3 regions of the Thauera sinica genome follow, and region 3 is predicted to be linked to each of the others. Evidence: predicted binding sites of a transcription regulator. Region 3 holds the regulator's gene; each other region holds the start of a gene.
The links. The regulator FliA, encoded in region 3, starts transcription of late flagellar genes. The targets are predictions, from matches to a motif close to CTAAAGTTNNNNNNNNNNNNGCCGNTA.
Positions count from the first base shown of each region.

Region 1: a site for FliA is predicted at 2,013-2,039, ahead of CCZ27_RS17570 (cyclic di-GMP phosphodiesterase). Genes of this name have one in related genera too.
Region 2: a site for FliA is predicted at 4,830-4,856, ahead of motA (flagellar motor stator protein MotA). Genes of this name have one in related genera too.

Region 1 covers NZ_CP023439.1:4,012,917-4,023,324, forward strand. Annotated here, with positions in the region: gene CCZ27_RS17565 (putative bifunctional diguanylate cyclase/phosphodiesterase) at 1-660, opposite strand, end outside; gene CCZ27_RS17570 (cyclic di-GMP phosphodiesterase) at 653-1,945, opposite strand; gene CCZ27_RS17575 (caspase family protein) at 2,165-2,959, shown strand; gene CCZ27_RS17580 (DUF7379 domain-containing protein) at 3,056-8,572, shown strand; gene CCZ27_RS23675 (hypothetical protein) at 8,968-10,041, opposite strand; gene CCZ27_RS17590 (transferrin-binding protein-like solute binding protein) at 10,077-10,408, opposite strand, start outside.
Region 2 covers NZ_CP023439.1:2,870,916-2,881,323, reverse strand. Annotated here, with positions in the region: gene rsxB (electron transport complex subunit RsxB) at 1-279, opposite strand, end outside; gene rsxA (electron transport complex subunit RsxA) at 349-933, opposite strand; gene CCZ27_RS12420 (NUDIX hydrolase) at 1,010-1,564, opposite strand; gene CCZ27_RS12415 (diguanylate cyclase) at 1,751-3,733, shown strand; gene flhD (flagellar transcriptional regulator FlhD) at 3,869-4,186, shown strand; gene flhC (flagellar transcriptional regulator FlhC) at 4,197-4,748, shown strand; gene motA (flagellar motor stator protein MotA) at 4,901-5,755, shown strand; gene motB (flagellar motor protein MotB) at 5,895-6,845, shown strand; gene CCZ27_RS12390 (chemotaxis protein) at 6,966-7,934, shown strand; gene CCZ27_RS12385 (chemotaxis protein) at 7,945-8,901, shown strand; gene cheY (chemotaxis response regulator CheY) at 8,933-9,334, shown strand; gene cheZ (protein phosphatase CheZ) at 9,375-10,325, shown strand.
Region 3 covers NZ_CP023439.1:1,146,287-1,156,694, reverse strand. Annotated here, with positions in the region: gene parC (DNA topoisomerase IV subunit A) at 1-1,257, shown strand, start outside; gene motD (flagellar motor protein MotD) at 1,330-2,214, opposite strand; gene CCZ27_RS05055 (flagellar motor protein) at 2,254-2,994, opposite strand; gene CCZ27_RS05050 (RNA polymerase sigma factor FliA) at 3,024-3,794, opposite strand; gene CCZ27_RS05045 (MinD/ParA family ATP-binding protein) at 3,913-4,722, opposite strand; gene flhF (flagellar biosynthesis GTPase FlhF) at 4,724-6,160, opposite strand; gene flhA (flagellar biosynthesis protein FlhA) at 6,309-8,408, opposite strand; gene flhB (flagellar biosynthesis protein FlhB) at 8,455-9,597, opposite strand; gene CCZ27_RS05025 (DUF192 domain-containing protein) at 9,746-10,204, opposite strand; gene CCZ27_RS05020 (pseudouridine synthase) at 10,246-10,408, opposite strand, start outside.

The DNA of each region.
Region 1 (10,408 bases), 2.3 Mb from region 3:
GTGCCGCTGCCAGCGCAGCAGGGCTTCGGCATGTACGCAGCGGCCGGTGGCGACCTCCACCTGCGGCTGCAGGAAGAGCGCCAGCGCGTTGTCGGCGAGATCGTGCTGCAGTTCGGTGACCAGGCTGCGCTGCGCGACGCTCTCCTGCTCCATGCAGGGGTCGTACAGCGCGACCCACTCGCCGTTCTGCGACGCGGCCAGCGCGGCGATGCGCGCCGACTGCACCAGATGCAGCGGGTCCTCGCCGTGCTCGGGGCTGAGCGCCGCGCCGCACACCGCGTTGAGGCCCAGTTCGATGCCGCCGATGGCCAGCGGCGGCTGGTAGAACGTGCGGCGGAACTTCAGCATCGCCAGATGCACCGGCGCGCTGCTGGGCAGATGGGGCAGCAGGATCAGCCATTCCCACTCGTCGAGCACGTACAGCCGGTCCACCGGCCGCAGCGCGGCGCGCAGACGGTCGGTGATCTGCATGCTGAGGCGCGCGACGGCCTCGGGCGCCAGCCGCAGCAGCGCGGCCTCGCGCACGAGGCTGAACACGACCAGCCCCTGGCAGCGCGAGGGGTCGGCCCCGCCGGCGATGCGCGCCAGATCGGCCAGCGCCTGGCGCAGGCGCGGCAACGCCCCCGGAGGCTCGAACTCGCCCACGCCGGCCTCATGCAAGATAGAACTCCGCCGGATCGATGCCGTAGGCGTCGTCCGGAAGCGCGCCGAGGATGCGGTAGGGCTCGCCGGTCGGCCCCACCGGCTCCAGCATCAGGTCCAGCGTGCGCGGATAGCGCTCCACCGATTTGTCGGGCGCCAGCAGCACCATCACCTTGGGCTGCAGCCTGCGTATCTGGTTCTGCTGCAGCACCACCGCCACCTCGCCGGAATTGAGTTCGACCAGCGTGCCGATCGGGTACAGGCCCATGCACTGCACGAACTGGTCGACCAGCGTGTCGCGGAACTTGTCGCCGCGCAGGCGGATCAGCTCGGCGATCGCCTGCTGGCTGGACAGCGGCCGGCGGTAGGAGCGCTCGCGGATCATCGCGCAGTAGGTGTCCATGAGGCCGGCGAGTTCCGGCAGCAGGCCGATGTCCGGCCCCTTGAGCCTGAGCGGGTAGCCGCTGCCGTCGATGCGTTCGTGATGGCGGCCGATGATCTCGAGCGTGTCCGGATGCAGGCCGGGCTTGCTGGCCACGATGCGCAGCGAATTCACCACGTGGTAGCGCGCCTGCCTGAGTTCTTCCGGCGTCAGCGGCCCCGGCTTGGCGAGGATTTCCCTGGGCAGTTGCGTCTTGCCGAGGTCCTGGACCAGGCCCGCGACGCCCAGCGCCTCGACCTGCTCCCTGGGGAGGCCGAGAAAGCGCGCGAACACCATCAGGTGCACCGATACGTCCAGCGCATGGTCGTAGCTGTATTCGTCGGTGCTCTTCAGGCGGGCGAGCCACAGCATCGCCTCCGGGTTGCGCGCCACGCCCTCGGCGACCTCGGCGACGTTCTTCGACACTTCGGAGAGATCCAGCGCGGTGTCGGCCTGCACGCTGGCGGTGAGCGCGCGCAGGCTGGTCTGCACGTCCTCGATCACCGGCGCGGAGTAGAGCAGTTCCTCCTCGAGCAGGCTGAGTTCGTCGCGCGAACGCACGCTCGGCATGCGCGACCGCCGGCCGGTGCCGCCGCGGCGCACCGCCCGCGCGATGCGGACGAAGTCGGGGGGATCGCGCTTTTCCGGGCGCGGCAGGCCCGCGAGCGGCGCATCCTTCTCATGGACCCTGGCCGTGAAGAAGTCGCCGACGGATTTCCCCCGATCGATCTGGACGGTCTGGCACAGCGCCTGCAGATGCTCGATCTGCGACTGCTCCTCGATCAGGAAGCCCTGCAGCAGGAATGGCGTCTCCAGCCAGGGGCGGTCCAGCTCGGCGACGAACATGCCCACCTTCAGATCCCGGGTCGATACTGGAGTCATAATCTTTGCGCCGCTCCCCGGCGGGATCGGAAATGCCTGAACGATTGGTCGATTGTGCAGCAGTATATAGCGGCCCCCGCCGCGGAATCCTTTAGTCATGTCGGACCAATATGCCCCATCCGGGCGGCTGGTTATCGTCATGAGCATGCGCTATGTTTGGATGGTCCCGTCATCCGCGGGACTGCCCGGGACGGGTACCCTCACCGCAGGAGTGGAGCCATGGCCAAGCGAGCGCTGTGCATCGGCATCAACGACTATCCCGGCACCGACAGCGATCTTTCCGGCTGCGTCAACGACGCCCGCGACTGGAGCGCCACCCTCCAGGCGCAAGGCTTCGCCGTCACCACGCTGCTCGACGCCGAGGCCACCCGGGACGCCATGGTCGGTGCGATCGGAGCGCTGGTCCGCGACGCGAAGGCGGGCGACACCATCGTCTTCACCTATTCGGGGCATGGCACCTGGGTGGAGGACGAGGACGGCGACGAGCCCGACGGCCGCGACGAGGCCCTGTGCCCGTATGACATCACCCGTGCCGGCCCGCTGCTGGACGACGACATCCGCATCCTGTTCGACCGCCGCGCGGCCGGCGTGCGCCTGCTGCTGATCTCCGACAGTTGCCATTCCGGATCGGTCACGCGCGGCGACGACGCCGACCTCGACCCCGGCGGACCGCGCCCGCGCTACCTGCCGCCGCAGGCGTGGATGCAGCCCGGCACGCTGCCCGCCGCGCCGCGCGCCGGCGCGATGAACCTCATCGGCGGCATGCGCCGCACCGGCGGCGACCTGCTGCTGGCCGGCTGCCGCGACGAGGAATACAGCTGGGACACCGGCTTCGGCGGCCGCCCCAACGGCGCCTTCACCTACTACGCGCTGAAGACGCTGAAGCAGGACAGGCCCGAAACCTACGACGCATGGCACGCCGCCATCCGCCGCTACCTGCCCTCCACCCGGCTGCCGCAGGAACCGCAGATCTTCGGCACGCGGAGCGCGCGCCGCATGCGCATCTTCGAATAGCCGCGGCGCGGACGCGGCACCGCCCGTCCTTGCCGCATTCCATTCAATACCCGCTTCGCGGCCGCCTGCGGCCGCGCCTCGCACCGGAGTCCTTCCATGGCGCAGCGCAGCTTCACCATCCGCGGCACCGAGGGCCAGGCCACGACGCCCAAGGTGTCGGCCGGCGTCGGCGTATCCGATCCGCGGCGGCTGTTTCCCGGGCGCGCGCGCGACGGCGCGGCCAACGAGATCCAGGTCGCCGCCGACGACGTCGTGCGGATCGAACTGGACAACGGCTTCGTGCTGTGGTCTCGCGCCGACAGCCTGGTCCGCGAGCACGGCCGGCTGTCGCGGTCGCGCGACGGCGGCGAGGCGTGGGAGTTCGACGCCGTCACCCCGCAACGCGGCGCGGCGGCGTCGCGCGACGAACGCGGCCTGCTCGGCCTGGGCATCCGCGTGCTCGACTTCTTCGGCGTGGACCTGGCGCAGCAGACGGCGAGCAAGCTGTCGTCCTGGTTCGAGGACAAGCAGCTCGGCAAGGGCGGGCCCGGCCTCTTCCGCTGCCCGCTGGACGGCCGGTTCAGGCTGGAGAAGCCGGGCGCGAAGGAATCCGTGCCCGCCGGTTCGCCCGTGCTGCTCTTCCTGCACGGCACCGCCTCGAGCAGCGAAGGCAGCTTCGGCAAGCTGTGGGACCCGGCCAACGCAGCCGGCGAGAAGGCGCGCACGCGCCTGCTGCAGGTCTATGGCGAGCGGGTGTTCGCCTTCGAGCACCGCACGCTCACCGAAAGCCCGATCGAGAACGCGCTGGCACTCGCCGAATCCCTGCCCAAGGGCACGCAACTGCATCTGGCCAGCCACTCGCGCGGCGGCCTGGTGGGCGAACTGCTGTGCCTGGCCGGCAGCGGCAGTGCCGCCGAACTGCTGACCGCCGAGATGCTCGAGGCCGTGTTCCGCACCGACCGCACGATCGCGCCGCAACTGGGCCTGTCGCCGCTGGACGCCGACGAGGAAAAGGCGCGCGACGAGGCTTACCGCAAGGACGGCGCGCGCCTCGTCAAGCTGCTGAAGACGCTGCGCAGCCGCGACATCGCGGTGCAGCGCTTCGTGCGCGTCGCCTGCCCGGCGCGCGGCACCACGCTGGCTTCCGGCCGGCTCGACCGCTGGCTGTCGATGCTGGGCTTCCTCGCCGGCAAGGCGGTGGGCACCGACCTGTTCGGCGACGGCCTGGACTTCCTGCTCGCAGTGGTCAAGGAGCGCACCGACCCGCGCACGCTGCCCGGCCTGGAGGCGATGATGCCTGGCTCGGCGCTGACGCGGCTGCTGCATCACCCCGAACTCGTCACCACCGCGGACCTCAGCGTGATCGCCGGCGACATCGAGGGCGACTCGCTGTGGCAGAAGATCAAGCTGGTGGCCACCGACTGGTTCTACGGCGCCGACCACGACCTGGTGGTGAACACCGGCTCGATGTCCGGCGGGCTGCGCCGCCCGCCGGGCGGGGCGCGCTTCCGCGAAGACAAGGGCGCCGACGTCAATCACTTCTGCTACTTCAGCAACGCCCGCAGCATCCAGTGGCTGGAAGCCGGCCTGACCCGCACGGAGGGCGAAGCCGGCGGCTTCCTGCCGATCGAGGCCGCGCCGCGGGCGGAGCCGCGCTGGCGCGGCGCCGTGCAGCGCAGCCAGGAAGGCGATGCGTTGCGGCCGCTGGCGATCGTGCTGCCGGGCACGTTGGGCAGCGGGCTGTCTGCGGGCGGCGAGCGCGTCTGGCTCGACTACTGGACGCTGCTGCGCGGCGGCCTGAAGAAGATCGCGAGCGATGCGCGCAACGTCGCCCCGGTCGATCTGCTCGACGACTTCTACGGCCCGCTGCTGGAATTCCTGTCCCACACGCACCGGGTGGAAATATTCCCCTACGACTGGCGCCTGTCGATCACCGAAGCCGCGGCGGAACTCGCCCGGCGCCTGGCCGACTGGCTGCCGCGGGCCGAGCGGCAGGGCCAGCCGGTGCACTTCGTCGCGCATTCGATGGGCGGCCTGGTGGTGCGCGCGATGATCGCCGACGGCGGCGCCGGCGCGGCGCTCTGGGAGCGCGTGCGGCGCCTGCCCAACAGCCGCTTCCTGATGCTGGGCACGCCCAACCTGGGCTCGCACGAGGCGGTGCGCTGGCTCACCGGCTTCAACCCCACCCTGGCCAAGCTGGCCCTGCTCGACTTCACCCGGGACACCGACGACATCATCGGCATCGTGCGCGACTACCCGGGGCTGCTCGAACTGCTGCCGTTCGACGACGAAGGGTTCGCCTTCGCGGAGCCAGAACGCTGGGAGACGATCCGTACCGAAACCCGCGCCCGCTGGAAGACCGCCGGCGCCACCCGCCTGCGCGACGCGACGCGGACCTGGCGGCGCCTGCGCCGGGCCGCTCCCGATCCGCTGATGTGCTACGTCGCCGGCTGCCAGCCGGCCACCGTGATCGACTACCGGCTGGTGATGGACGAAACCCTCGGCCGCCACGGCAGCAAGCGCCTGGAATTCCTCGCCACGCGCGAAGGCGACGGCACGGTGAGCTGGGCCTCCGGCCGGCTGCACGGCGTTCCCACCTGGTACGTGGCAGACACCGCGCACGATGCGCTATGCACGCAGAAGCGCGCCTTCGCCGCCTATCTCGAACTGCTGCAGACCGGCGCCACCACGCGGCTGCCCGCCACGCCGCCGGCACGCGCCCGCGCCGCCGAAGGCGAAGGCGCGACCTTCGTGCTGCAGCCCACCCCGCCCGCCGACGGCATACCCGGCGAGCGCGAGATCCCCCGGCTCGGCTTCGGCGGCAACCTGCCCGCCGCGGAAGACGATCGCCCGCCCATCCCCACCATCACGGTGAGCATCCGCCACGGCGACCTGTCCTATGCCCGCCATCCGGTGCTGGTCGGCCATTATCTGGGCGACACCATCGTCAGCGCCGAGAAGGTGCTGGACCGGCGGCTCGGCGACGCGCTGTCGCGCCGCCACTTCCTCGGCCTGTACCCGGGCCGCCTGCAGACGCACGCGCTGTTCTTCCATCCGCGCGCGGAAGGCAGGCCGGGCGGCGCCATCGTCATTGGCCTGGGCCAGGTCGGCGAACTCACCCCCGGCCTGCTCGAATCCGCGACCCGCGCCGCGCTGCTCGACTACGCGCTGCAGGTGGCGCAGTGGGCGGACGACCGCTTCGACCGCACTGGCGGTCCGCGCCGTGCCTCCGTGTCCTGCCTGCTGGTGGGCACCGGCGCCGGCGGCATGCCGGTGCGCGATTCGCTCGACGCCATGCTGCGCGGCGCGGTCGCCGCCAACGCGCGGCTGATGGAAGCCGAGCTGGACGGCCAGGTGACGATAGACGAGATCGAGTTCATCGAGCTGTTCGAGGACGTGGCGATCAATGCCGCCGCCGGTCTGGCGCAGATCCTGGGCGACGGCGAACTGGCGGCGGTAGTGAGTTGGCCGGCGCGCCAGATCAAGGCCGGCGTCGGCGGCCACCGCCGGGTCCGCTTCGACGAGGCGCCCGAATGGTGGCACCGCCTCGAGATCGCCGAGGACGAAGACCGCCGCGACGTACTGCGCTTCGTGTTCGCGACCGACCGCGCCCGCGCCGAGGAAACCCTGTCCACCGGACAACTGGCGCTGGCCGAGGCCTTCATCCGCGCCGCCTCGCAATCGGCGAAGGCCAATCCGGAGGCCGCACGCACGCTGTTCGAGATGCTGCTGCCGCTGCGCCTGCGCGAAACGGCCCCGCACCAGCGCGACCTGGTGCTGCTGGTCGACGAGCACTCGGCCCGCTACCCCTGGGAACTGCTGGAAGACCGCTGGAGCGACAACGGCCGCCCGGCGGCGGTGGCCTGCGGCCTGGTGCGGCAGCTCAAGACGCAGACCTTCCGCCCGCGCCCGGCCCACGCCTTCGAAGCGCGCGCGCTGGTGATCGGCCACCCCGACCTGCAGGGCTGGGACAAGTTCAGCGACCTGCAGGGCGCGCGCGACGAGGCGCGCCGCGTCGCCGACCTGCTGTCCGGCGGCGAATTCCGCGTGACCGACTGCATCGACCGGGGCACCGACGCCATCATCGAAAACCTGCACCGCGACGCCTGGCGCATCCTGCATCTGGCCGGCCACGGCGTGCACGAATACGAGATCCCGCAGCCGCCCGCCGCCGCAGGGACGCAGGCGGGGGCCGTCAAGCCCGCGGCACGCAAGATCTCCGGCATGGTGATCGGCAAGGAGGTCTTCCTGACTCCCGGCGATATCGAGCAGATGCGCTGGGTGCCCGAACTCGTGTTCATCAACTGCTGCCACCTCGGCAGGACGGCCGCCGCCCTGCCGCCAGACCGCGGCGCCCTGGCGGCCAACCTCGGCGTGCAGTTCATCCGCATGGGCGTGCGCGCGGTGGTCGCCGCCGGCTGGGCGGTGGACGACGGCGCCGCGCTGGCCTTCGCCGAGACCTTCTACGGCCGCATGCTCGCCGGCGAAACCTTCGGCGAGGCGGTACGCGCGGCGCGAGAGGAAACCTGGCGCCGCTTCCCCGGCGTCAATACCTGGGGCGCCTACCAGTGCTACGGCGACCCGGACTTCCGCCTGCGGCGTGACGCCGCCGCCCGTCCGCAGCGGCGGGTGCCCTATGCCGCGTGGTCGGAACTGGTTGCCGACCTCGACAATCTCGCCCGCAGCCTGCAGGCGGGCAGCCCCGACGACGAAGCACCCGACACCATCGAGGCGATGCTCCAACGCATCCCCGACGGCCAGCGCGACGACTGGCTGCAGCTCGCCGAGGTCTGCGCCGCCATCGGCTTCGCCTGGGGCGAAGCGCGGCGCTGGAGCGAGGCCATGGCCTGGCTGCACAGGGCGCTCGACGCCGACCGCGGCATCTGCCCGCTGCGCGCGGCCGAACAGCGCGCCAACTACATCGTCCGCGATGCCGCCCAGCGGTGCCTGGCGCGCGGCGAAGCCGACCCGCTGCCGGCGGAAGAGCGCGCGGCACTGGTCGCAGCCGTAAACGCGGCGATCGGCAGCCTGGAAAACCTGCTGCCGGTCGGCACCACCGAGGAACGCCTGAGCCTGCTCGGCAGCGCCTGCAAGCGCCTGGCGCTGATCGAGATCGAGTCGGACCGCCGCAGCGAAGCGCTGCGGCGCATGGCCGGCTACTACGAGCGCGCCTTCGAGCGCCGCCAGCGCAGCACGGCCTACGGCTTCACCAACTGGGCCACCGCCTGCCTGCTCGCCGGCCTGTCGCAGGATGCGAAAGAACGCGCCGACTGGCTGTCGCGCTGCGAGCAGGATGCCACGCGCCTTGCCGAGATCGTCACCCGCCACAACACCGCCGACCCCAACTTCTGGGACGCCGCAAGCCTGGGCGACATCGCCCTCGTCCGGCTGATCGCCTGCTATACCGGGGGCCTCACCACACAAGCAGCCGAGGCGCTCACCAAAGCGGTGCTCGCGCACTACCGCGCCGCGCTGCAGCGCGGCGCCAGCCCTCGCGAGCGAGCCTCGGTGATCGAAAACCTCGACTTCGCGCTCGCCTTCGCCGGCGCGCCCGAGGCATCCGAAGCACCCGAGGCGCCCGAGGCGCCGCCGTCGCTGCGGACCACGCTGCTGCGCATTCTCAACGCGTTGTAGCAAGGGTTGTCGCGGTGTTCCTGACAATCAAAGCCGAAAACTGCAGTCCCGACATTTCGCGACTTTCTGCCGCACCTCGCTTCAACAGGGCACGCGCTAAAGTCAAGAACTCGAAATCGCCGCACTCTCCTGTCGTTGTGGAGGTCGCATACATCAGCACCAAGGTGAAGACGCCATGGAGATTTCAGAGCAGGCTGAAATCTGCCCGCCACATGCGTCCGGGATGGACGTTACTCAACCGGAGCTGACGCTTGACACCCGAGTGACCACTACCGACCCAGCGCAGTCATTGACGTTTGAGGAAAGCCGTCGTTCAACGTGCAAGCTCAGGGGTGCAACGCTTGCGGTGTGTCCCAGCGCCCTACGGGAGCGCCTTGACCGGCGGGTTGGGCGTCTTAAATTAGATCGGGGCGCAGAATTCTGGCGCATTCGATCATCTTGCTCCCCAATTTCGGATGGCCTGAAGACTGAATTTTCTTTCCCACTTCAAGCATGGAATTCGGGTCACCCGCCATGGCCGATTTCAACTGCAACTTGTTCCCCAGGTCTTTCGTATTCACCGGTCCATCAACATCGTTCGAAATAATATCGCGCAGGATCATGGCCAGCTTGCTGTATGCCGAAGGCCTCTTGTGCTTGATCAGCCATGCCGTAATCAGGTAGGCCGATTCAATATCTTCATATTGCAAGGCAATGGTTACAAGATTGCTTGCCGCACGCCAATAGCCTAATTTTGCAGCTTCAATGAAGGCCACCTCGCCTTCCTCGGAACCCATCGGTTCGCCCAAGCCCCTTTGATAGAGAGCCTCTGCCTCGGGATTCGGCGCCTTCATATCAACCTTCGGGCAGTTCGCAAGACTCTTTTCCATCGCAGAAGTCATTTCTGACAGTTTGAGCTTCTCCAGCGCCTTGATTTCACTTCCGACAAGTTCTCGGGCTTCCTTTGCAGAAACCTCCGCTAGGACCCATTGGGATCGCCGTGTATTTTTCTGCCGATAATCATCTATGAAATTATTCGAGGCCGTTGTCTCGCACTCGAACAATTTGCAGCCATCAATCCGCTCGATAACTTTCGCACAATCTTGAAAATTCTCTGGCGCGCCCTTCCAGCATTTCGGATCGACATGAACCCTGAATCTTCCCCACATTAAATCGAGAAGGTATTCTTCCTGATTCAACGCCTTCGTAACAAAAGCCCGCCCCTGCTCGTCTGTAAGGCGTTTCGGTTTGCCAAGCTGAGTGCCATCAGGCAGGAGCCAACGGTAGGGTTCGTCAGCCAAAGGCTGGAAAGGCGTAACCCCTCGATCAAGCACGAAATACTGTTCATTGGCATGGAGATCGACATGAACAAGAAAAAGACCAAGCAAGACAAGGAGAAGTGTGATGGGTTTCATAACCGGAAAAGGAAAAATTGACTGGAAACATGAGCGCTGTGCGACAGCGGGCTCCCTAACTTCAATAATCGCCAAGGTCAGTACCTGTCGGTTAAGTCAGCGCATCGGTGCTACTGCTTCTTCGCGCCGAAGATGCCGGCGATCGTCTTGTTACCGGCGAACAGATGCACCGTTCCACCTATTTCCTTCCCCGCGTTCCCGTAGAACCTTCCTATCACGTTGCCGAAGACATCCGTGCCGTCAAGTGACCTGAGCGAGTCACCATGAAACCGGTTGCCAGCAATGGCTCCAGCGCTGCTGGGCAATTGTGTGGTTATCAGATTTGAACCGTCCCCGCGCCTGAACGTGAAGCCACCGCCAATTTTCATCGTATTGAAATTTGCAGTCAGGTTCACCGTTCCGCCCAGATCGTTATGGCCAACCCCGGCCTCGACGTATTGCC
Region 2 (10,408 bases), 1.7 Mb from region 3:
CAGCGGCTTGAACTCGCGCCCCAGCAGGTCGGCCAGCTTGCGGATGCCTTCCTCGCCGCCCGGCGGGCACTGGTTGATCCCGGCCTCGCCCCGGGCGATGGCCTCGGCATAGGGCTTGCAGCCGGGATAGCCGCACTGGCCGCACTGGGTCTGCGGCAGGATGGCGTCGATCTTCCCGACCAGCGGGTCGCCCTCGACCTTGAAGCGGATCGCGGCATAACCCAGCGCTGCGCCAAGCACGATGGCGATGCCGGTCATGACGAGAAGGGCTGAAAGCATGCGGGAACTCTTGTCGTTGTGCACCCGCGCCGCGATGCGGCGCGGCGGGCGGCCTCGCGGCACGATGGATTACTGGAAGCGGTCCAGCCCGGTGAACCCCATGAAGGCCAGGCTCATGAAGCCGGCGGTGATCATCGCGATCGCCGTGCCCTTGAACGGGGCCGGCACGTCGGCGCCGTCGAGCCGCTCGCGGATGCCGGCGAACAGCACCAGGGCGAGGGTGAAGCCGATCGACGAGCCGAAGCCGAACAGCAGCGATTCGAGCAGGCCGTGCCCGAGCCCGACATTGAGCAGCGGGATGCCGAGCACCGCGCAGTTCGTCGTGATCAGCGGCAGGTAGATCCCCAGCACCTGGTGCAGCACCGGGCTGGTCTTCTGGATCACCAGTTCGGTCATCTGCACGATGGCGGCGATCACCACGATGAAGGCCAGCGTGCGCAGGTAGGCGAGATCAAAGGGCTGCAGCAGGTAGTGGTCGATCAGGTAGCTGCTGCCGGATGCCACCGTCAGCACGAAGGTGGTCGCGGCGCCCATGCCGATCGCGGTCTCGAGCTTCTTCGACACGCCCATGAACGGGCACAGGCCCAGGATGCGCACGAAGACGACGTTGTTCACCAGAACCGCGCCGAGAATGACGAAGAGATAGCTGCTCATGGTCCGCAAGCCGGAAATGACGCGGCCGGATTATCCGCTTCCGCCCAGGGGGGCTCAACCCCGGGCGGGCAGCGGCTCAGGGCCGCGGTCCGGGTGCCGGCGGGGCGCCGATCACCAGGTTGTGGAAGGGCCACGCGCCCTTGCGCCGGTCGTCGAAGTAATGCTGCAGGGTCAGGGCGATGGTGCGGAAGGCGATCCGGTCCCAGGGGATGTCCTTTTCCCCGAACAGCGCGACCTCGAGGGACTCGTCGCCCGGGCGGAAATCCAGATCCAGCAGCCGCGCGCGGTAGATGATGTGCACCTGGCTGATGTGGGGCACGTCGATCAGCGTGTACATGGCGCCGAGTTCGATGTGCGCGCACGCCTCTTCCCAGGTTTCGCGCGCCGCGGCCTGCGCGGTGCTTTCCTCGTTCTCCATGAAGCCGGCCGGCAGCGTCCAGGCGCCGTAGCGCGGCTCGATCGCCCGCCGGCACAGCAGGATGCGGTCTTCCCATTCGGCCAGCGCACCGACCACCACCTTGGGATTCCGGTAGTGGATCGTGCCGCACTGGTCGCAGACGTGGCGGGGAAGGGAATCGCCGCTCGGGATGCGGAGCCGGACCGGGGCGCCGCAACTGGAACAGAACTTCATCGCAAAACGGGAAACGGACTGACCCGGCATTCTAGCCGGGATCGCCCCCGCCGGGACCGCCGCCGGCTGGCTGGAAGCACGGCCGGGCGCTAAAGTGCGGCCCTTTCCGTCCGTTTACGCCTTTCACGCAAACTGCGGCCGGCCATTGTGCCGCCGGCCCAGTCAATCCCGCCGCGAGCATGCCTCATGCAGAATCTCATCGACATCAAGCGCTTCGAGCAGCTCAAGGGAACGGGCGAACTGCCGTCGCCGCGCGGTGTGGCGCTCGCGATCATCCGCATGACGCAGGTGGAAGACGTGTCGATGGGCGAGCTTGCGCGGGTCATCAGGGGCGATCCGGCCTTCGTCGGCCGGCTCATCAAGGCGGCCAACGGTCTCGTCGGCCACGAGCGGCGCGCCGTCGTGTCGGTCCACGAGGCGCTGATGATGCTCGGCCTGCCGGCGGTGCGCACGATGGCACTCGGTTTCTCGCTGCTGTCGAACTACCGCAAGGGCGCCTGCACCGCCTTCGACTACACGCGCTACTGGTCTTCCTCCCTCCTGATGGCCCTCGCCATGCAGGCGCTGGCACGCCCCGTGCGCGCCATGGCCGCCGACGAGGCATTCAGCGTCGGGCTTCTCGCCCGTATCGGCGAACTCGCGCTGGCAACCCTGTACCCGGTGGAGTTCGGCCGCATCCTGACGGCCGTCAGGCATTCGGCCGGCGTGCGCCAGGCCGATCTCGAGCGGGAGGCGTTCGCGCTCGATCACTGCGCGCTGAGCGCAGCCATGCTCGCGGACTGGGGGCTGCCTGAAATCGTCATCAGGGCGGTGCGCCACTTCGAGCAGCCGGCGACGGCGCGCTTGCGCGAGAACAGCCGCGAGCACGCGCTCGTGCAGTCGCTCGTGCTGTCGCGCGCGGTGGCGCAGATCTGCCTGGCGGAGGAGAGCGAGCACGCCGCGCTGATGCCGGCCATGCTGCGGCTGGCCGCGCGGCTCGGAGTGTCGCGCGAGCATTTCGTCGCCGCCTGCGATCGCGTGGCGAGCGACTGGGTGGAGTGGGGCCGCCTGCTGCAGTTCGAAACCCATGCCGCGCCCAGGTTCGAGATGCTTGCCGGGCTCGGCGAGCAAGGCGAGACCGCGGCGCCGGCCGCGGGTGCCGAGTTCGCGCAGGCTGCGGACGCATCCGCGCCGGCGGCTCCCGATGCCGGGGCGCAGCCGGGCAGCCTGCGCGTGCTGGTGCTGGCTGCCGACGTGGCCGAGCGGCAGCGGCTGCGCCAGGCGCTCGAGCAGGACCGCCTCACCGTCTTCGAGGCGGACAGCGGAAGCCAGGGCATCGAGGCGGTGGTGGATCTGCAGCCGCACATGCTGCTCGTCGACTGGCAGTTGCAGGACATCGCCGGGATCGACGTCATCCGTTCGCTGCGCGAGACGCGGCTCGGACGCACGATCTACATGCTGTTGCTGATTCCCTCCGAGGACGACTTCCTGCTCGAAAAGGTCCTCGATGCCGGCGCGGACGACTTCGTCGCCAGGCCGTTCAGGCCGGTGCTGCTGGCATCGAGGCTGCGTGCGGCGCGCCGCATGGTCGGAATGCAACTGGAACTCGAACGCGAGCGCGAGGAGATCCGGCGCTTTGCCGCGGAGCTGGCGATCAGCAACCGCCGGCTCGAGGAAGTGGCGATGACCGACGCGTTGACCGGCTTCCCCAACCGCCGCTATGCGCTCGACCGCCTGCAGCAGGAATGGATCGCCGTCACGCGCAACCTGCGGCCGCTGTCGGCGATGATCATCGATCTCGACGGCCTCAAGCAGCTCAACGACGCGCATGGCCACGACGTCGGCGACATGGTGCTGCGCCAGTGCGCCGATGCGCTGCGCGGCGTGCTGCGCGCGCAGGATGTGATCTGCAGGACCGGGGGCGACGAGTTCCTCGTCATCTGCCCCGACACCGACCTCGGCGCGGCCTGCCACTGCGCGGAGCGCCTGCGGGCGGCGGCCGAAGCGCTGAGGATCGAGACCGGCGGCCCGCAACTGAGGATCACGGTCAGCATCGGCGTGGCGGCCCGCGACGGCCGGACGGGCAGTCTCGACGCGCTGATCAAGTGCGCCGACCGCGGCTCCTACCTGTCCAAGCAGCGCGGACGCAACCGCGTTTCCGCGCTGCAGCGCGAGGCGGACGGCGACTGAACGGACGGTCCGGGCCGTCTCTCCGGGTGTTGCTTTCGTGCGACGCGTGTCGCGGCGACGTGAATTTGTAACTTGCTGCAAGCTAGAAATTACTTTAACTTGCGCCACGTTGATCCCTGACAGGGAGCAGAATTCATGAGCCGCCCCGATTTTCAGGTCGAGATACGGGAACTGAACCTTGCCTATCTGATGCTCGCCCAGCAGATGCTGCGCAGCGACCGTGCCACGGCGCTGTACAGGCTGGGCATCGGCGAGAAGTTCGCCGACCTGATCTGCGACCTGTCTGCCGCGAAGCTGGTGAAGCTCGCCAGCAACCAGATGCTGATGCCGTGCTTCCGCTTCGACGACGCGGACCTGGCCCGTCTGATGAGCGGCGAGGGGCGGGATGCCGCCAGCGCCAGCCTGCATGCTGCGATCATCGCGGCGGGCAGGGCGGCGGAAGAGGCGGCCTGAGGAGCCTAGGATGAAGAACAAGCGTGTCATCGACGAGGCGCAGGACATCCGCCGCGCGGTGGAAATGGTGCAGTTGGGGGCCCGCATGCAGATGCTTGAGGTCGAGACCCGGCTCAGCCGCGAGAAGCTGCTCAAGATCTACAAGGAGGTGCGCGGCGCATCGCCGCCGAAGGGCATGCTGCCCTTCTCCACCGACTGGTTCATGACCTGGCAGCCGAACGTGCACGCGTCCCTGTTCATGGGGCTGCACCGCTTCTACGGGCAGCGCGCCGGCATCACCGGGCTGGATGCGACCATCAAGGCTTATCACCTCTACCTCGACCACATCGACGCCGAGGGCATGGAGCCGGTCCTGAGCCTGACCCGCGCCTGGACCCTGGTGCGCTTCTTCGACGCGGATCTGCTGCAGATGGCCAGGTGCACCTGCTGCGGCGGACACTACGTCGCGCACGCCTACGATCCCACCCACGCCTACGTCTGCGGCCTCTGCAACATGCCGTCGCGGGCGGGAAAGTCGCGTCGCCCGGCTGCGCGCAGGGCGCGTGCCGCCGCGGTCGCCTGACCGCCGCCGGCGCTTGGTACCGACGGGCTGTCCGCGTTGCGGACAGCCCGTCTTTTTTGTGCGTCCGGCGCCGGTGCGGCGTTCAAGTTTGCGCGGGGCGCGACGTTAAATTGATGCGACACCCCTTTCCGGGGCCTTCGGTGGAGTGAGCGGTGTTCCTGATCATTGGCTACGTCATCATCCTGGCAGCATCGGTCGGTACCTATGCCGTGCATGGCAGCCTGGGCGCCCTGTGGGTGCCGATGGAGTACCTCGCCATCTTCGGCCTGATGATAGGCGGCTTCGTCGCCAGCAACGGACCGAAGGCGCTCAAGGCGACCGTCGCCGCGCTGCCGATGGCGCTGAAGGGCTCGCCCTACAACAAGGCGCTCTATGTCGATCTGCTGGCCATGCTGTTCGAGATCCTGGCCAAGGTGCGCAAGGAGGGGCTCATGTCGATCGAGAACGACATCGAGAACCCGGATTCGAGCCCGATCTTCTCGAAGTATCCGGGCGTCACGTCGGATCATCACGTCATCGAGTTCCTGACCGACTACCTGCGCATGATGGTGGGCGGCAACCTGAACGCCTTCGAGATCGAGAACCTGATGGACATCGAGATCGAGACCCACCACCAGGAGGCGCACACCGCGCCCCACCTCGTGTCCAAGCTGGCCGACTCGGTTCCCGCCTTCGGCATCGTGGTCGCGGTGATGGGGGTGGTGAACGTGATGGGTTCGGTCGGCCAGCCGCCGGCCGTGCTGGGCAAGATGATCGGCGGTGCGCTGGTCGGCACCTTCCTCGGCATTCTCCTCGCGTACGGCTTCGTGGGGCCGGTCGCCAGCCAGCTCGAGCAGCGCGTGGAAGAAGGCGGCAAGATCTACCAGTGCGTGAAGGTGGTGCTGCTCGCCAGCATGAACGGCTACGCGCCGCAGGTGGCGGTGGAGTTCGGACGCAAGGTGCTGTATTCGACCGACCGGCCCGGCTTTGCCGAGCTGGAGCAGGAAATCAAGAACCGCAAGGGCTGACGATGGACCCCGCGTTCCGGCCTGCCGGCTACGGCCTTCCTGACCTTTCCGCCGCGCCGGGCGCGGCCGGCCGGGGCATGGCGGCGAGCGCTTCGGTCCGGCAGCCCGAAGGGCGTGCTCCTGCGGGGAGGGCCGTCCGGTGAGCGACGACACTCAGCAGCCCATCGTTGTCAAGCGCATCAAGAAGGGCGGCGGCGGACACCATGGCGGCGCCTGGAAGATCGCCTATGCCGACTTCGTCACCGCGATGATGGCCTTCTTCCTGCTGATGTGGCTGCTGGGCTCCACCGCGCAGGGCGACCTCGAAGGCATCGCGGACTACTTCCAGAATCCGCTCAAGGTGGCGATGCAGGGGGGCGAGGGCTCGGGCGACAGTTCGAGCATCATCAAGGGCGGCGGCGAGGATCTGAGCCGCTCGGTCGGCCAGGTGCGGCGCGGCGACAAGGAGTCGACCCGCGCGATCAACCTGGATGCGGCGACCAGCCACGTGCAGCGGGATGCCCCCGGCGCGACCGGCAGCAGCGAGGAGGGCGAGATGCGGCGCGAACGGGCGAAGCTCATCGATCTGCAGGGGCGGATCGAGGCCCTGATCGAAGCCAGCACCACGCTGCGCCAGTTCAAGAACCAGATCCTCATCGACATCGTCAACGAGGGCCTGCGCATCCAGCTCGTCGACGAGCAGAACCGGCCGATGTTCCTGTCGGCGAGTGCCGAGCTGCGCCCTTATTCGCGCGACCTGCTGCGGGCGATCGGCCATGCGCTCAACGACGTGGAGAACCGCGTCAGCCTGTCGGGCCATACCGACTCCGGCCAGTACGCCGGCGGGGAGCGCGGCTTCTCGAACTGGGAACTGTCGGCCAACCGCGCCAACGCCGCGCGCCGCGAACTCGTCGCCGGCGGCCTCGAGGCGGGCAAGGTGGTGCGCGTGGTGGGCCTGGCGGACACCATGCACCTGAACCGCGACGACCGGCTCGACCCGATCAACCGGCGCATCAGCATCATCGTGCTCAACAAGCGTGCCGAGGAGGCGTTGCGCAGCGAGGCTGCGAAGGCGGAAGCCGCACGCCCCGTTCCGCAGCCGCCGGCGTGATCCTTGCCCGGGTCCGTCCGGCCCGGGTGATCCGCCTCCTCAAGTCCGCCAGCGATCGGCCGATAATCAGGTGGTCCCCGCCGATCATCCGCATCGGCGGCGCGCAGGCGGAAGAACCAAATGTCCGATCTACTGAAGAACATCGACGCGCGCACCCGGCTTGCGGGTACCAACAAGCTGGAGATTCTGCTGTTTACGCTCGGCGTCGACGAGCGCACCGGGCGGCGCGAGACTTTCGGCATCAACGTCTTCAAGGTCCGCGAAGTGATGCGCACGCCCGCGATCACCGCCGCGCCCGAAATGCCTTCCGCGGTGCAGGGCATGGTCAGCCTGCGCGGCGAACTGGTGCCGGTGGTCGACCTTGCCAGCTACGTGGGCATCGGCGGCGGCGCGCGCGACATCATGATCGTCACCGAATACAACGGCCATACCCAGGGATTCCTGGTCGAGAACGTCGACACCATCCTGCGCCTGGACTGGTCGCAGATGCGCGTACCGCCCGGCATGCTGGTCGCCAAGATGGGCGGGCTGGTGACGGCGGTGACCGAGCTGGCAGACAACCGGCTGGTGATGATGCTTGACGTCGAGCGCGTGCTGTCCGAAACCACCCGCTACGACGACGAACTGCTCTTCAGGGAGATCGTCCACCTGCCCGGCGCCGACGCCCACACGGTGTACTTCGCCGACGACTCGTCGGTGGCGCGCCGGCAGATCTCGCAGACGCTCGACGCCATGGGCGTGCGCCACATCGGCTCGGTGAATGGCCGGCAGGCGTGGGAGGAACTGAAGAAGGTCGCCGCCCATGCGCAGGCCCACGGCCGTGCGATCAAGGACTTCGTCAGCCTGGTGCTGACCGACGTCGAGATGCCGGAGATGGACGGCTACATCCTCACCAAGCACATCAAGTCGGACCGCCGCTTCGAGGGCATTCCGGTGATCATGCATTCCTCGCTGTCGGGCATGTCGAACCAGCAGCTCGGCCGTTCCGTGGGTGTCGACGAGTACGTATCGAAGTTCGAGCCGCAGCGGCTCGCACAGACGATCGGCCGCCTGCTTGCCGCCGGCGATGCGGCTCGGGAAGAGAATTGAGGCACGCATCATGTTGAATTCCGACGCCCAGGACGACAGCGAACTGTTCGAGTCGGTCGATGGCCGGACGCGGCTCGCCGGTTCCAACCGCATGGAGTTGCTGCTGTTCTCGCTCGGCACGGACGAGTGTTTCGGCATCAACGTGTTCAAGGTGCGCGAAGTGTCGCGCACGCCCTTCATCACGCGCACGCCCAACATGCCGCACGGCATGGAGGGCCTGATCTCGCTGCGCGGCAACGTGATCCCGGTGCTGTCGCTGAACACGGTGCTCGGCCTGGGCCGCGCCGTCGTATCCGGCGGGGCGATGATGGTGACCGAGTACAGCAAGCACACGCTTGGCTTCCTGGTCCAGGCGGTCGACCGCATCGTGCGGGTGGACTGGGACAAGGTGCATGCGCCGGAGAACCTGGCCAGCGGCACCTCGGGCTTCATCACCGCCATCACCCAGCTCGACGACGGGCGCCTGGTATCCATCCTCGACGTCGAGACCATTCTCGCGAACACCTTCGGCGAGGCGGTGGTGGGCAACATCGCGCCGGTCGCCAACGGCCACGAGGTGAACGTCTTCTTCGTAGACGACTCGTCGGTGGCGCGGCGCAAGATCGCCGAGGTGCTGGACCGCCTCGGCGTGCGCCACAAGCACGCGCAGAACGGGCTCGAGGCGTGGAACAGGCTGGAGGGCATCGCTTCGCATGCGGCGCTGACCGGGCGCAGCGTGGCCGACGACATCGACGTCATCATGGTCGATGCCGAGATGCCGGAGATGGACGGCTACGTCCTGACGCGCAACATCAAGAGAGATCCGCGGTTCGAAGGCGTGCCGGTGGTGATGCACTCGTCGCTGTCGTCCGAGGCCAACCGGGCGATGGGCAGGCGCGTGGGAGTGGATTCCTACGTGGCAAAATTCGACGCCGACGTGCTCGCGGAAACGCTGCGGCCGCTGTTGCAGCGGGCCGGACAGGCGTGAGCGGGACACGACGCCCAACACGGAGAAGACGATGGCCGATCCCAAACTCAGATTTCTGGTGGTAGACGATTTCTCGACGATGCGCCGCATCGTCCGCAACCTGCTCAAGGAGCTCGGGTACGCCAATGTGGACGAGGCCGAAGATGGCGTCGTCGCCTTGCAGAAGCTCAACATGGCGCCGTTCGATTTCGTCGTGACCGACTGGAACATGCCGAACATGGACGGGCTCACCCTGCTGCAGACGATACGCCGCACGCCCCAGCTCAAGCATCTGCCGGTGCTGATGATCACGGCGGAAGCGAAGAAGGAGAACATCATCGCCGCGGCTCAGGCGGGTGCCAGCGGCTACATCGTGAAGCCATTCACCGCGGCGACGCTGGCCGAGAAGATGGAAAAGATTTTCGAGAGAATGGGCAGGAGTGCCGCCGCCTGAGCCGGGCGCGCACGATGCCGATCCAATCAGGAGCCTGGCGATGACCAAGAGGCCGAAGTTCGACGACGCAGGAGATTCCGACGAGTTGCAGGCGCTGTTCGACAGCATTGCCGCAGCGTCTCCGTCCGTGGCTGCGGGCGGCGTGGAGCCGCTGCGCGGCGAGCCGGGGGCCTCTTCCGCCGGTGACAGCGACGAACTGCAGGCGCTGTTCGACAGCGTGGCGGCCGACGTCGGCGGGTTGCGGCAGACGGAGCAGGCCGTGCGCGCGGCCGAACCCGCCGCCGGCGGCGACAACGACGAACTGCAGGCGCTGTTCGATGCGGTGGTGGCGGAAAGCTGGCAGGGGCAGGGCGAGGGCACGGCGCCGCCGGATGCACCGGGCGTGCCCGCGGACGCGGTGTTCAACCAGCTCGGCCAGATGGCCCGCAGGCTGCACGACGCGCTGCGCGAGCTTGGCTACGACCAGGCGCTGCAGCAGGCGGCCGATGCCATTCCCGATGCGCGCGAGCGGCTGGGCTACATCGCCCGCATGACGGAACAGGCTGCGGCCAGGGTGTTGAACGCGACCGACGTCGCACGCCCGATCCAGGATGCGCTCGGCGCCGATGCGAAGGCACTGGGCGGGCGATGGGACAGGCTCTATGCCAACGATCTGTCGGTAGACGAGTTCAAGGCGCTCGCCGGCGACACGCGCGCATTCGTCGCCCGGGTGGCCGATGCCAGCCGGACGACCAATGCGCAGCTACTCGAGATCATGATGGCGCAGGATTTCCAGGACCTCACCGGCCAGGTGATCAAGCGCGTCGTCGAACTCGCGCAGACGCTGGAGGCGCAACTGCTGCAGGTGCTGCTCGAGGCCGCGCCGCCGCAGATCCGGGAAGAGCGCCAGTCCGCATTGATGAACGGGCCGGTCGTGAGCGCCGCGGGCCGGGACGACGTCGTGACCAGCCAGGCGCAGGTCGACGATCTGCTCGAAAGCCTGGGATTCTGACCATCGAGAACCGCGGCGGGCGACGTGCCGGCGTGCTGGCCGGCCCCTGCCGCATGAAGGCGCGCGACCGCTGCGCCGTCGTG
Region 3 (10,408 bases):
CTGGCCCACACCAGCCTCGAGACCTCGGTGTCGGTCAACATGACCATGATCGGCCGCGATGGCCGGCCGCAGCAGAAGAACCTGGTGCAGATCCTGCGCGAGTGGATCGACTTCCGCTACGTCACCGTCGAACGCCGCACCCGCCACCGCCTGGACGAGGTCGACCGCCGCATCCACATCCTCGAAGGCCGCATGATCGCCTTCCTGCACATCGAGGAAGTGATCCGCGTCATCCGCGAATCCGACGAACCCAAGCCGGCGCTGATCGCCGCCTTCGGCCTGACCGACGTGCAGGCCGAGGACATCCTCGAGATCCGCCTGCGCCAGCTCGCCCGCCTCGAAGGCTTCAGGATCGAGAAGGAACTGGCCGAACTGAAGGCAGAGCGCGACGGCCTGCAGCACGTGCTCGACAACCGCCCGGCGATGACGAAGCTGATCCTGAAGGAGATCGGCGAGGACATGAAGAAGTACGGCGACGACCGCCGCACCCTGGTGGAAGCCGTCGCCGCGGTGGCGCCGGCCGAGATCAGCGTGCCGGACGAGCCGGCGACGGTGATCGTGTCGAAGAACGGTTGGGTGCGCTCGCGCCAGGGGCACGGCATCGACCCGGCGGCGATCGGCTACAAGGCCGGCGACTTCGGCTTTGCGGTGATCGAGACGCGCACCACCTGGCCGCTGGTCGTCATCGACACCAACGGCCGCGCCTACACGGTGAAGGTCTCCGATCTGCCGGGCGGCCGCGGCGACGGCGTGCCGATGGCCACGCTGGTGGAGTTCCAGGATGGCGGCAAGCTGGCGCAGGTCGTCGCCGACGCGCCGGAGGCGACGTATCTGTTCGCCAACAGCGGCGGCTACGGCTTCCAGTGCAGCCTGGCCGACGCCACCAGCCGCCAGCGCGCCGGCAAGGCGTTCATGAGCCTGGAAAAGGGCGAGAAGGTGCTGGCGCCGGCGAGGGTGCAGGGCAACTGGGTGGCCGCTGCCTCGGAAAACGGCCGCCTGCTCGTCTTCCCGCTGCCGGAGATGAAGACGCAGAGCGGCGGACGCGGCGTCATCGTGATGGCGCTCGACGAAGGCGAGGCCCTGGCCGCGGTGGCCGCGCCGGCGGACGACGCCATGCTGGCGATCGAAGGCACGGGTCGCGGCGGCAGGGCGGTGACGATAGACCTGAAGCCCGCGCAGCGCGAAACCCTGCGCCATCGCCGCGCGCGCAAGGGCGCCCCGCTGGCACCCAGGATCAAGCCGGAGCGGATGCGCTGAGGCGGGGCCGGGCCGGGGCGGGGTAACCGGCGAACGGCCGCCGCGGCCGTCCCGCGCCGGCCTCCCGGCGCGCTATTGCGGCGCGGTAGCCGCAGCGGCGTCCGGCGCCGGCCCGGTCGCCGGTTCGGCCGGCGCGGGAGCAGGAGCAGGCGGCAGGATGGCGCTGATCGGATCGTCCGGCGCGATCTGGCCCGGCGCGCCGGGCGCAGCGTCGGCCGTGCGCGATTCGATCAGGATGGTCACGCGGCGATTGCGCGCCCTCCCCTCCTCCGTACCGTTGAGCGCCACCGGGCGCTGGTCGGCGTAGCCGGTGGCGGTGAGCCGGTCGGGCGACACGCCCGTCTCGATGAAGAGCCGCACCACCGAGGCCGCGCGCATCGCCGAGAGTTCCCAGTTCGACGGAAAGCGCACGGTGGAGATCGGCCGGTTGTCGGTATGCCCCTCGACCGTGATCGGAAAGGATGCCGGCGCCAGCACCTGCCCCACCGAGCGCAGCGCGGCGGCCGCGTCAGCGCCGAGCACCGCCTCCGCCGGCGCGAACAGCAGGCTGGCGTTGATCTCGACGCTGATGCCAAAGGCGCCTTCGGACACATTGACCTGCCCGTCGCGCGTCAGCGGCGAAAGCACGCGCCGGATCTCGTCTGCCATGCTGCGCAGCCGCTGCGCGTTGTCGCGGCGCTGCGCCTCCTGTTCCGGCGTCGACGGCGTGGCCGGCGCCATGGTGATCGGCTGCACGACGATCTGCTGCCCGCTGTCGTTCAGGTTGATGTTGCGGAAAGCCTGGACCATGGAGTCCGACAGCACGCGGTACTTGCCTTCGTTCACCGACGACAGCGAATACATCACGACGAAGAAGGCGAACAGCAGGGTGATGAAGTCGGCATAGGACACGAGCCAGCGCTCGTGGTTGTCCTGCTCCACGTCCTTCCTGCGCTCGCGCCTGTCCCGACGAACCATGGAAGATCTCGCTCCTGTCGCCGCGGCGTGCCGGGCCGGTCAGGCCACGTAGCCGCGCATGCGGCTCTCGACGATGCGCGGGTTGTCGCCGTTGGCGATGCCGACGATGCCATCGACGAACATCTCCCGCATCGTCGCCAGCGTGGAGATGTGCGACATCAGCTTCTTGGAGATCGGCAGGAACACCAGGTTGGCCAGCCCCACGCCGTAGATGGTCGCGACGAAGGCCACGGCGATGCCGGAGCCCAGCTTGGACGGATCGGTGAGGTTCTCCATCACGTGGATCAGCCCCATCACCGCGCCGAGGATGCCGATCGTCGGCGCATAGCCGCCCGCGCCTTCCCAGATCCGCGCCGCCTGCCGCATCTGCGCTTCCCACACGCCGATCTCCACCTCCAGCACCTCGCGCAGGCGGCCGGGTTCCACGCCGTCGACCAGCAGTTGCAGCCCCTTGCGCATGAAGGGATCGCCAACCGCCGTGGCCCGGTTCTCCAGCACCAGCAGCCCTTCCTTGCGTGCGATCTGGCTCCAGCCGGAAACCTGGGTGATGATCTCCTCGTGGCTGACGGCGGGCGGCACGAACACCCAGCGCACCATGCGCACGCCCTCGACGAAGGTACGCAGCGGGCTTTGCAGCATGACGGCGCCCAGCGTGCCGCCGACCACGATCATGAAGGCGGTCGGCTGCAGCAGCGAAGAAATGTGCCCGCCTTCCAGCGACTGGCCGACCAGGATGGCGGCAAGGCCGAGGGTGACGCCGACCAGGCTGATGCTATCCATGCGCGAGCGGCCCCTTCATCCCTTGCGCATCAGATCTGCGCCGGCCTTTTCGGCGGGCGGCCGCGGCGCGCACCGCTGCCGGCCGGGGCGCCGACGCCGAGGACCCGCGCGCGCAGGCGGGCCACTGCCTGGCTGTGGAGCTGGCAGACGCGCGACTCGGTCACGCCCAGCACCTCTCCGATCTCGCGCAGGTTCAGTTCCTCGTCGTAGTACAGCCCCATGACCAGCTTCTCGCGCTCGGGCAGGTCGTCGATCGCGCGCACGAGATTGGCGCGCATGTCGGCATCCTCGAGGATGACGAGCGGATTGGCCTCCGGCTGGCCGAGGTGGCGCTCGAAATAGTCCTCGCCATCGCCCTCGGCGAAATCCTCGAAATAGACGAGTTGATGGCCGCGCGCGTCCTGCAGCATCTGCTGGTATTCGGCGAGCGGCACGCCCAGCGAGTCGGCCAGCTCCGTCTCCGACGGCGGGCGGCCGTGCTGCTGCTCGAGCGCGTGGATGGCGGCCTCGATGCGGCGCATGTCGCGGCGCAGGCTGCGCGGCAGCCAGTCGTTCTCGCGCAGGCCGTCGAGCATGGCGCCGCGGATGCGCTGCACCGCGTAGGTCTCGAACTGCGCGCCGAGGCCCTCTTCGTAACGGCCGATGGCATCCAGCAACCCGATCATTCCATTCTGGATCAGGTCATCGACGTCCACGCTCGCCGGCAGTTTCGCCATCAACTGGAACGCGATGCGCTTGACCAGCGACGCATAGGCTTCCACGAGGTGCCCCTTGTCGAGTTTTCCTGCTGCGTCGTACATCCGGTCGGCCTGTGTGTCCTGTTGCGGCGGGAAGGCGCACTCGCCACCGCCATCCTGATTGCGGGACTGCATTCTCCCGCACTGTCGCAGGCATTACCAGCGGCGGCGGTCAGGCTTGTCATCCGTGCGACCGCGCGTCCGCCGTGCCGCAGGCGGGCAGCCGCGCCCACGAGGTGTATCGCCGCGCGGCCGGCGCCGCGGGCCGGCCGGGCCGTGCGGCCAGCACAGGCCGGGCGAGCCCGGCCGCGAGGTCGTCGCGCTCGACTTCGCCGAGCCAGGCCAGCGGCACGCCGACATGGCGGCGCACCAGCGTGTCGAGGCTGGCGAAGAAGGCGGCGGCATCGGCCCTACCGCGCGCACGGCACACCGCGACGTCGACCGAACCCGCCCCGCCGGCAGCCAGTTGCTTGATGGCCTGGTACGCCTCGGTGGCACCGCAGGCGCTCGCCTCCGCCACCAGCAGGCGGCGCGGCGCGGCATGCACGAGAGCCGAAGGCTCGGCGGCGGCGGCGCCGTCGGCGTGGATCAGCACGAACCCCGCATGGCGATGCAGGATGCGCAGGGCCTCGAACAGGCAGGTCCGCCGCGCATCGTCGAGCAGCGGCAGGGTGAGCGCCGCCGCTGCTGCCGGAACCCGGCCGAGCAGCCCCGGCACCGGCTGCACCACCGACGACAGCAGGGTGCGGCCGTCGAGCAGTTGCAGCAGGTCCGGCCCGGCACCCAGGCCGAGCGCGCCGCCCAGCCCGGCCTCCCCTTCGGCCTCGTCGATGACGAGCACGCGCAGGGCATGGCCGGCGATGCGGTGGGCGGCCATCACCGCGTTCTCCGCACGCAGCCGGCCGGCCGAATACAGGGCCGCCACCTGGGGCGGCGACCGGCGGAACAGCCGGCGCAGCCCGGCCGCCTGGTCTTCGCGCGCATCGGCCATGTCAGGCTCCCGCGCCGGCCGCCGCGAGCATCATGCCGGCTTCGTCGTCGTGCAGATGCCAGGGCGATTCCGCCGCCTGCTCGCGCATCGCGCGGTGCAGCAGATAGGCGCGGTTGGGCAGGTGCAGATCCTCCGGCACGCGCTGCCCGTTGGCCAGGAACAGGATGTCGAGCTTGCGCCGGATCGCCACGTCGACCGCCGGCGCCAGCGAGGCCGCCTCGTCCACCTTGGTGACGATGCAGCCGGCCAGGTCGCCGCCCCGGTAGGCGCGCACCACGTCGTCGAGCGTGTCGCCGCGGCAGGTGGCGTTGAGCAGCAGCAGCCGGCGCACCTCGCCGGCCTCGTTCAGCATGCGGGCCTGCGCGGACACCATGCGGTCGCGCTGGCTCATGCCCATCGTGTCGATCAGCACCATGTGCTTGTCGCGCAGGCCGGCCAGCGTCTGGCGCAGTTCGGCGCCGTCGCGCACCGCGAACACCGGTACGCCGAGGATGCGGCCGTAGATGCGCAACTGCTCCTGCGCGCCGATGCGGTAGCCGTCGGTGGTGACCAGCGCGAGCCGGCCGGCGCCGTGGCGCACGACGCAGCGGGCGGCGAGCTTCGCGGCGGTGGTGGTCTTGCCGACCCCCGTCGGCCCCACCAGCGCATACGTGCCGCCGCGTTCGATCAGGTCGTCCGCGCCCGAGCGGGCGCGCAGCAGGCTGTCCAGCGCCTTGCGCACGGATGCCCGGGCTTCGGCCGGCGTGGCACCGTCCTTGATCACTTCGGCCAGCCTGCGCGCCGAATCCGCGGAGAAACCGGCTTCCAGCAGTTCGCCCATCACGGCGGCGCGCGACGGGGCATGGCGCCGCGTGTCGCCCCAGGCGAAGCCGGCGAGCTGGCGCTCGATCATGCCGCGGATGCCGGTGAGTTCTTCCATCAGGCGGGCATTGGCCTCCTGCAGCTCGCGCACGCGGCTCTCGGCCGCGACCGACGCCTGCGGCGCCTCGGGCGTGGCGGCCGGGCGCGGACGGGCCGCCGTGGCCGCCTGGGCGGCGAGCAGGAAATCCGGCGTCTCGATGCGCGGCGGATCGAAGGGGCGGATCACCGGTTCGGCCGCGGCGCGGGCGGCGCTCGCCTGTCCGCGCCGCGCGCTCGCCGCGAGGTCGGACAGGCTGACGCGGAAATCGTCATCGGCGTCGTCCGCGGCCGGCGCGGTCGCGGGCCGGGCTGCGGGCTGCGGCATCGCCGGCTGCGAGGGCGCGGCAGCCGCGGCACCGGTCCGCGCCCTGGCGGCGGCAGCCTGCAGCGCGCCGACCGCGTCGCCGGGCAGGGCCACGATCTCGACGCCGCCTTCGACCGCGCGGTTCGACAGCACGATGGCTTCCGGACCGAGTTCCTCCTTCAGCGTGCGCAGGGCCTCGCGTGCAGTGGGGGCGAAATAGCGTTTCACGTTCATGGCGTCTCTCCCGGCGGCCGGACGCCGGCCGCAGCTTGAAGGGGATTATCGCCAGCCGGGCTGTGGCGACGAGGCCCGAAAAAGGGTCCTTTCCCCCGCCAATTCCAGCGGGACCGGAAGACCCGATGCGCGAAGAACCGGCCGCGGCTCAGCCCTGCGCGCCGATCATCGCGGTGACGCGGATGGTGCGCGACTCGGGCACTTCGTTGTTGGAGATCACCTTCAGCGAAGGCACCGCGCGGCGCAGGAAGCGCGACAGCAGCATGCGCAGTTGCGCCGGCACCAGCAGCACCGGCGGCAGGCCGATGTCTTCCTGGCGCTGGGCGATCTGCGCCGTCTGGCGCAGCAGCGTGTCGGCCAGGCCGGGCTCGATCACCCCGCCGTCGCCGCCCGAGGTCATCGCCTGCATCAGGATGCGCTCCAGGCCCGGCTCGAGCGCCATGACCTGCACCTCGGCATTGCCCGGGAACAGCGACTGCACGATCGCACGGCCCAGCGCCTCGCGCACCCGCGCGGTGAGCTGCGCCGGGTCCTGCGTGCGCGGCGCATGCTCGGCCAGCACCTCGATGATGCTGCGCATGTCGCGGATGTTGACGCCTTCTTCGAGCAGGCTCTGCAGCACGCGCTGCACGGTGGACACGGGGAGCAGCTTGGGCACCAGGTCTTCCACCAGCTTGGGCGCATCCTTGCCGATGTGGTCCAGCAGGGCCTGCGTCTCCTGGCGGCCGAGCAGTTCGGCGGCGTGGTTGAGGATGAGGTGGTTCAGGTGGGTGGCGACCACCGTGCTCGCATCGACCACCGTGTAGCCCAGGGCATGGGCCTGCTCGCGATGGGCGGGCTCGATCCACACCGCCGGCAGGCCGAAGGCCGGGTCCTTGGTCTCGCGGCCGGGCAGCGTGCCCGACACCCGTCCGGGGTTGATCGCGAGGAACTGTCCGGGATACGCCTCGCCGCTGCCGATCTCGACGCCCTTCAGCGCGATGCGGTAGGCATTCGGCCGCAGTTCGAGGTTGTCGCGGATGTGCACCGGTGAGGCCAGGAAGCCCACCTCCTGGGCGAACTTCTTGCGCAGCCCGCGGATGCGCTTGAGCAGTTCGCCGTCCTGCGCCTTGTCGACCATCGGGATGAGCCGGTAGCCCACCTCCAGCCCGAGCACGTCCACCGGCGCCACGTCGTTCCAGCTCGCTTCCTGCGCCTCGGGAGCCGCGGCGGCAGGTGCCGCCGGCTGCGCCGCGGCGGCCGTCACCGCCTCCTCGGCCATCTTCTTGCGCCGCGTCCACGCCAGCGCCCCCAGCGACAAAGCGAGCAGCAGGAAGACGAGGTTGGGCATGCCCGGGATGAGGCCGAGCACGCCGATGATGGCCGCGGTGAGCAGCATCACCTGCGGGTTGGAGAACAACTGGCCGATGACCAGGCCGCCGATGTCGCCGTCGTCGCCGACGCGCGACACCACCAGGCCCGCCGCCACCGAGATGATCAGTGCCGGGATCTGCGCCACCAGGCCGTCGCCGATCGTCAGCAGCGTGTAGTTGTGCGCCGCGTCGCCCACCGCCATGTCGTGCTGCACGACGCCGACGAAGAGGCCGCCGACGATGTTGATCACCAGGATCAGGATGCCGGCGACGGCATCGCCGCGCACGAACTTTGAGGCACCGTCCATCGCGCCGTAGAAGTCGGATTCCTGCGCGATCTCCTTGCGCCGGCGCTTGGCTTCCTTGTCGTCGATGAGGCCGGCGTTGAGGTCGGCATCAATCGCCATCTGCTTGCCGGGCATCGCATCCAGCGTGAAGCGTGCGCTCACTTCCGCGATGCGGCCGGCGCCCTTGGTGATGACGACGAAGTTGATGATGGTGAGGATCACGAACACCACGATGCCGACCGCGGTGTTGCCGCCGACGAGGAAGTGGCCGAAGGCTTCGATCACCTTGCCCGCCGCGTCCGGGCCGGAGTGGCCGTGCATCAGCACGATGCGCGTCGACGCGACGTTGAGCGACAGCCGCAGCAGGGTGGTCATCAGCAGCACGGTGGGAAACACCGAGAAATCCAGCGGTTTCCTCGAGTACATCGCCACCAGCATCACCATCACCGAAACCGCGATGTTGAAGGTGAAGAACACATCGAGCAGGAACACCGGCAGCGGCAGCACCATCATCGACAGGATCATGATGATGAGCAGCGGCGCCGCCAGCGGCCGCAGGTTGGCCGGCGTCAGCAGTTGGCGGATGTTGAGGGTGTCGTTGCTGGCCATGCCTCAGGCCCCGGGTCGGATGTTCATGATGGCGTGCGGGGACGGGTCATTCGTCGGGCGAGCCCGGGTCCATGTCCTCGGGCACCGGCAGGTTCGTCGGCACCTGCGGCGGCAGCCCGCCGCCGGCCGCCCAGGCGTCGAGCTGATAGACGTAGGCCATGACCTCGGCCACCGCGGTGTACAGCGCTGCGGGAATCGCCGCGTCGAGTTCGCAGTGCGCGTACAGCGCGCGCGCCAGCGGCGGCGCCTCCAGCAGCGGCACGTCGCTCTCCCCGGCGATCTCGCGGATCTTCAGCGCAAGCTCGCCGCGCCCCTTGGCGACGACGACGGGCGCACCCATCCTGTCGGCGTCGTACTTCAGCGCCACGGCGAAGTGCGTCGGGTTCGTCACCACCACGTCGGCCTTGGGCACCTGCGCCATCATGCGGCGGCGCGCCATCTCGCGCTGCATCGCGCGGATGCGGCCCTTGATCTGCGGATCGCCCTCCTGCTCCTTGCTCTCGCGCCTGACCTCGTCCTTGGTCATGCGCAGCTTGCTGTGGTACTGCCAGAGCTGGAACGGCACGTCGATCAGCGCCAGCAGGCCGAGGCTGGAGACGATCAGCAGCGCGGCGAACGCCACCGTGTTGGCGAAGTCGGGCATGCCGACCTCCAGCGGCTCGACCATGAGATCGAACAGGTGATCCTTGTTGTTCCACAGCACCGCCGCCGCCACGCCGCCCACCAGCAGCGACTTCAGGATGGCCTTAACCATCTCCACCAGGCCGTGCAGCGAGAACATGCGGCCGATGCCCTGCATGGGATTCAGCCGGCCGAAATTCGGCCCCAGCGCCTTGGGCGCGAACACCAGGCCGCCGAGCAGGATGGGCGCCGCGACCGCGGCCACCAGCAGCACGACGAACAGCGGCGTCAGCATGAACAGCGCGCCCTCGAGCTGCCCCCGCAGCGCATCGAGCATCAGCACGTGGTCGAAGGCAACCTCGCGCTCGAAGGCAAAGGCATGGCGCACCAGCGCGAGCATGCGCGTGGCCATCCAGTCGCCCATCATCCACAGCGACGCCGCGCCGGTCATCGTGACGAGAAAGGTCGACAGCTCCCGCGACTGCGGGACCTGCCCTTCCTCGCGCGCCTGTTCCAGCCGTCGTGGCGATGGCGCTTCTGTCTTCTCGAGATCGCTTTCTTCGGCCACGGCCGGCTCCGGTTGCCGCCCGCCGCGTCCCGGCGGATGCGGACGCGAGGCGGCGTGTGGAGATTATGGCGGCGGCCTGCCGTGCGGCAGCGCCCGATAAGCCGGGAGAAAGCCCCGCTATTCGGGCCCCTTGCGCGCAGCGCCCCGGTCAGCGCGCTGCGGGCAGGCGGCCGATGCCGCGGATGGTGTCGCCCGGCTTCACGCCGCGCTCGCGGAACCAGCCGATGTTCATCTCGAGCGCATAGCGCGCCGCGCCGGCCGCGCAGTGGTTGTCCTCGGTCTGCGGCTGCATGTCCTCGACGTTCAGCACCCTGCCCTGCGCATCGAGGAAAGCCACCGACAACGGAAGGTAGGTGTTGCGCATCCACATGCAGTGCATCGCGTCCTCGGGAAACACGAACACCATGCCCCGCTGCGGCGGCATGGTCTGGCGGTTCATCAACCCCGTCTGCCGCGTCTGGAAGGTGTTGACCACTTCGGCCTCGATGCGGTACATGCCGGCGCCAAGCTCGGCCAGCGGCAGATCGGCCCGCGCCGATGCCGCGAGCGCGGCTGCGATGATCCCACCGGCGATCGCGCGCCGTCCAAAGCGAGAAAGACTGCCCATGTGCCGTTTCCGAAGTCCGATGCGTAAGGATGGCGCGGATTCTAGCGCGTCCGGCCGCGCCGGGACGCCTCTGCCCGCCCCGCCGCACGAGGCGCGCGCCGGCCTGCCGGGGCCGCGCCCGCCGCGAGCCCCGCGGGCTGCTCCCGGCCTGCGGCCGCATCCGCCGCCGGCACCTCCCGCCACTGCCCCGGCAGCAGTTCCCCG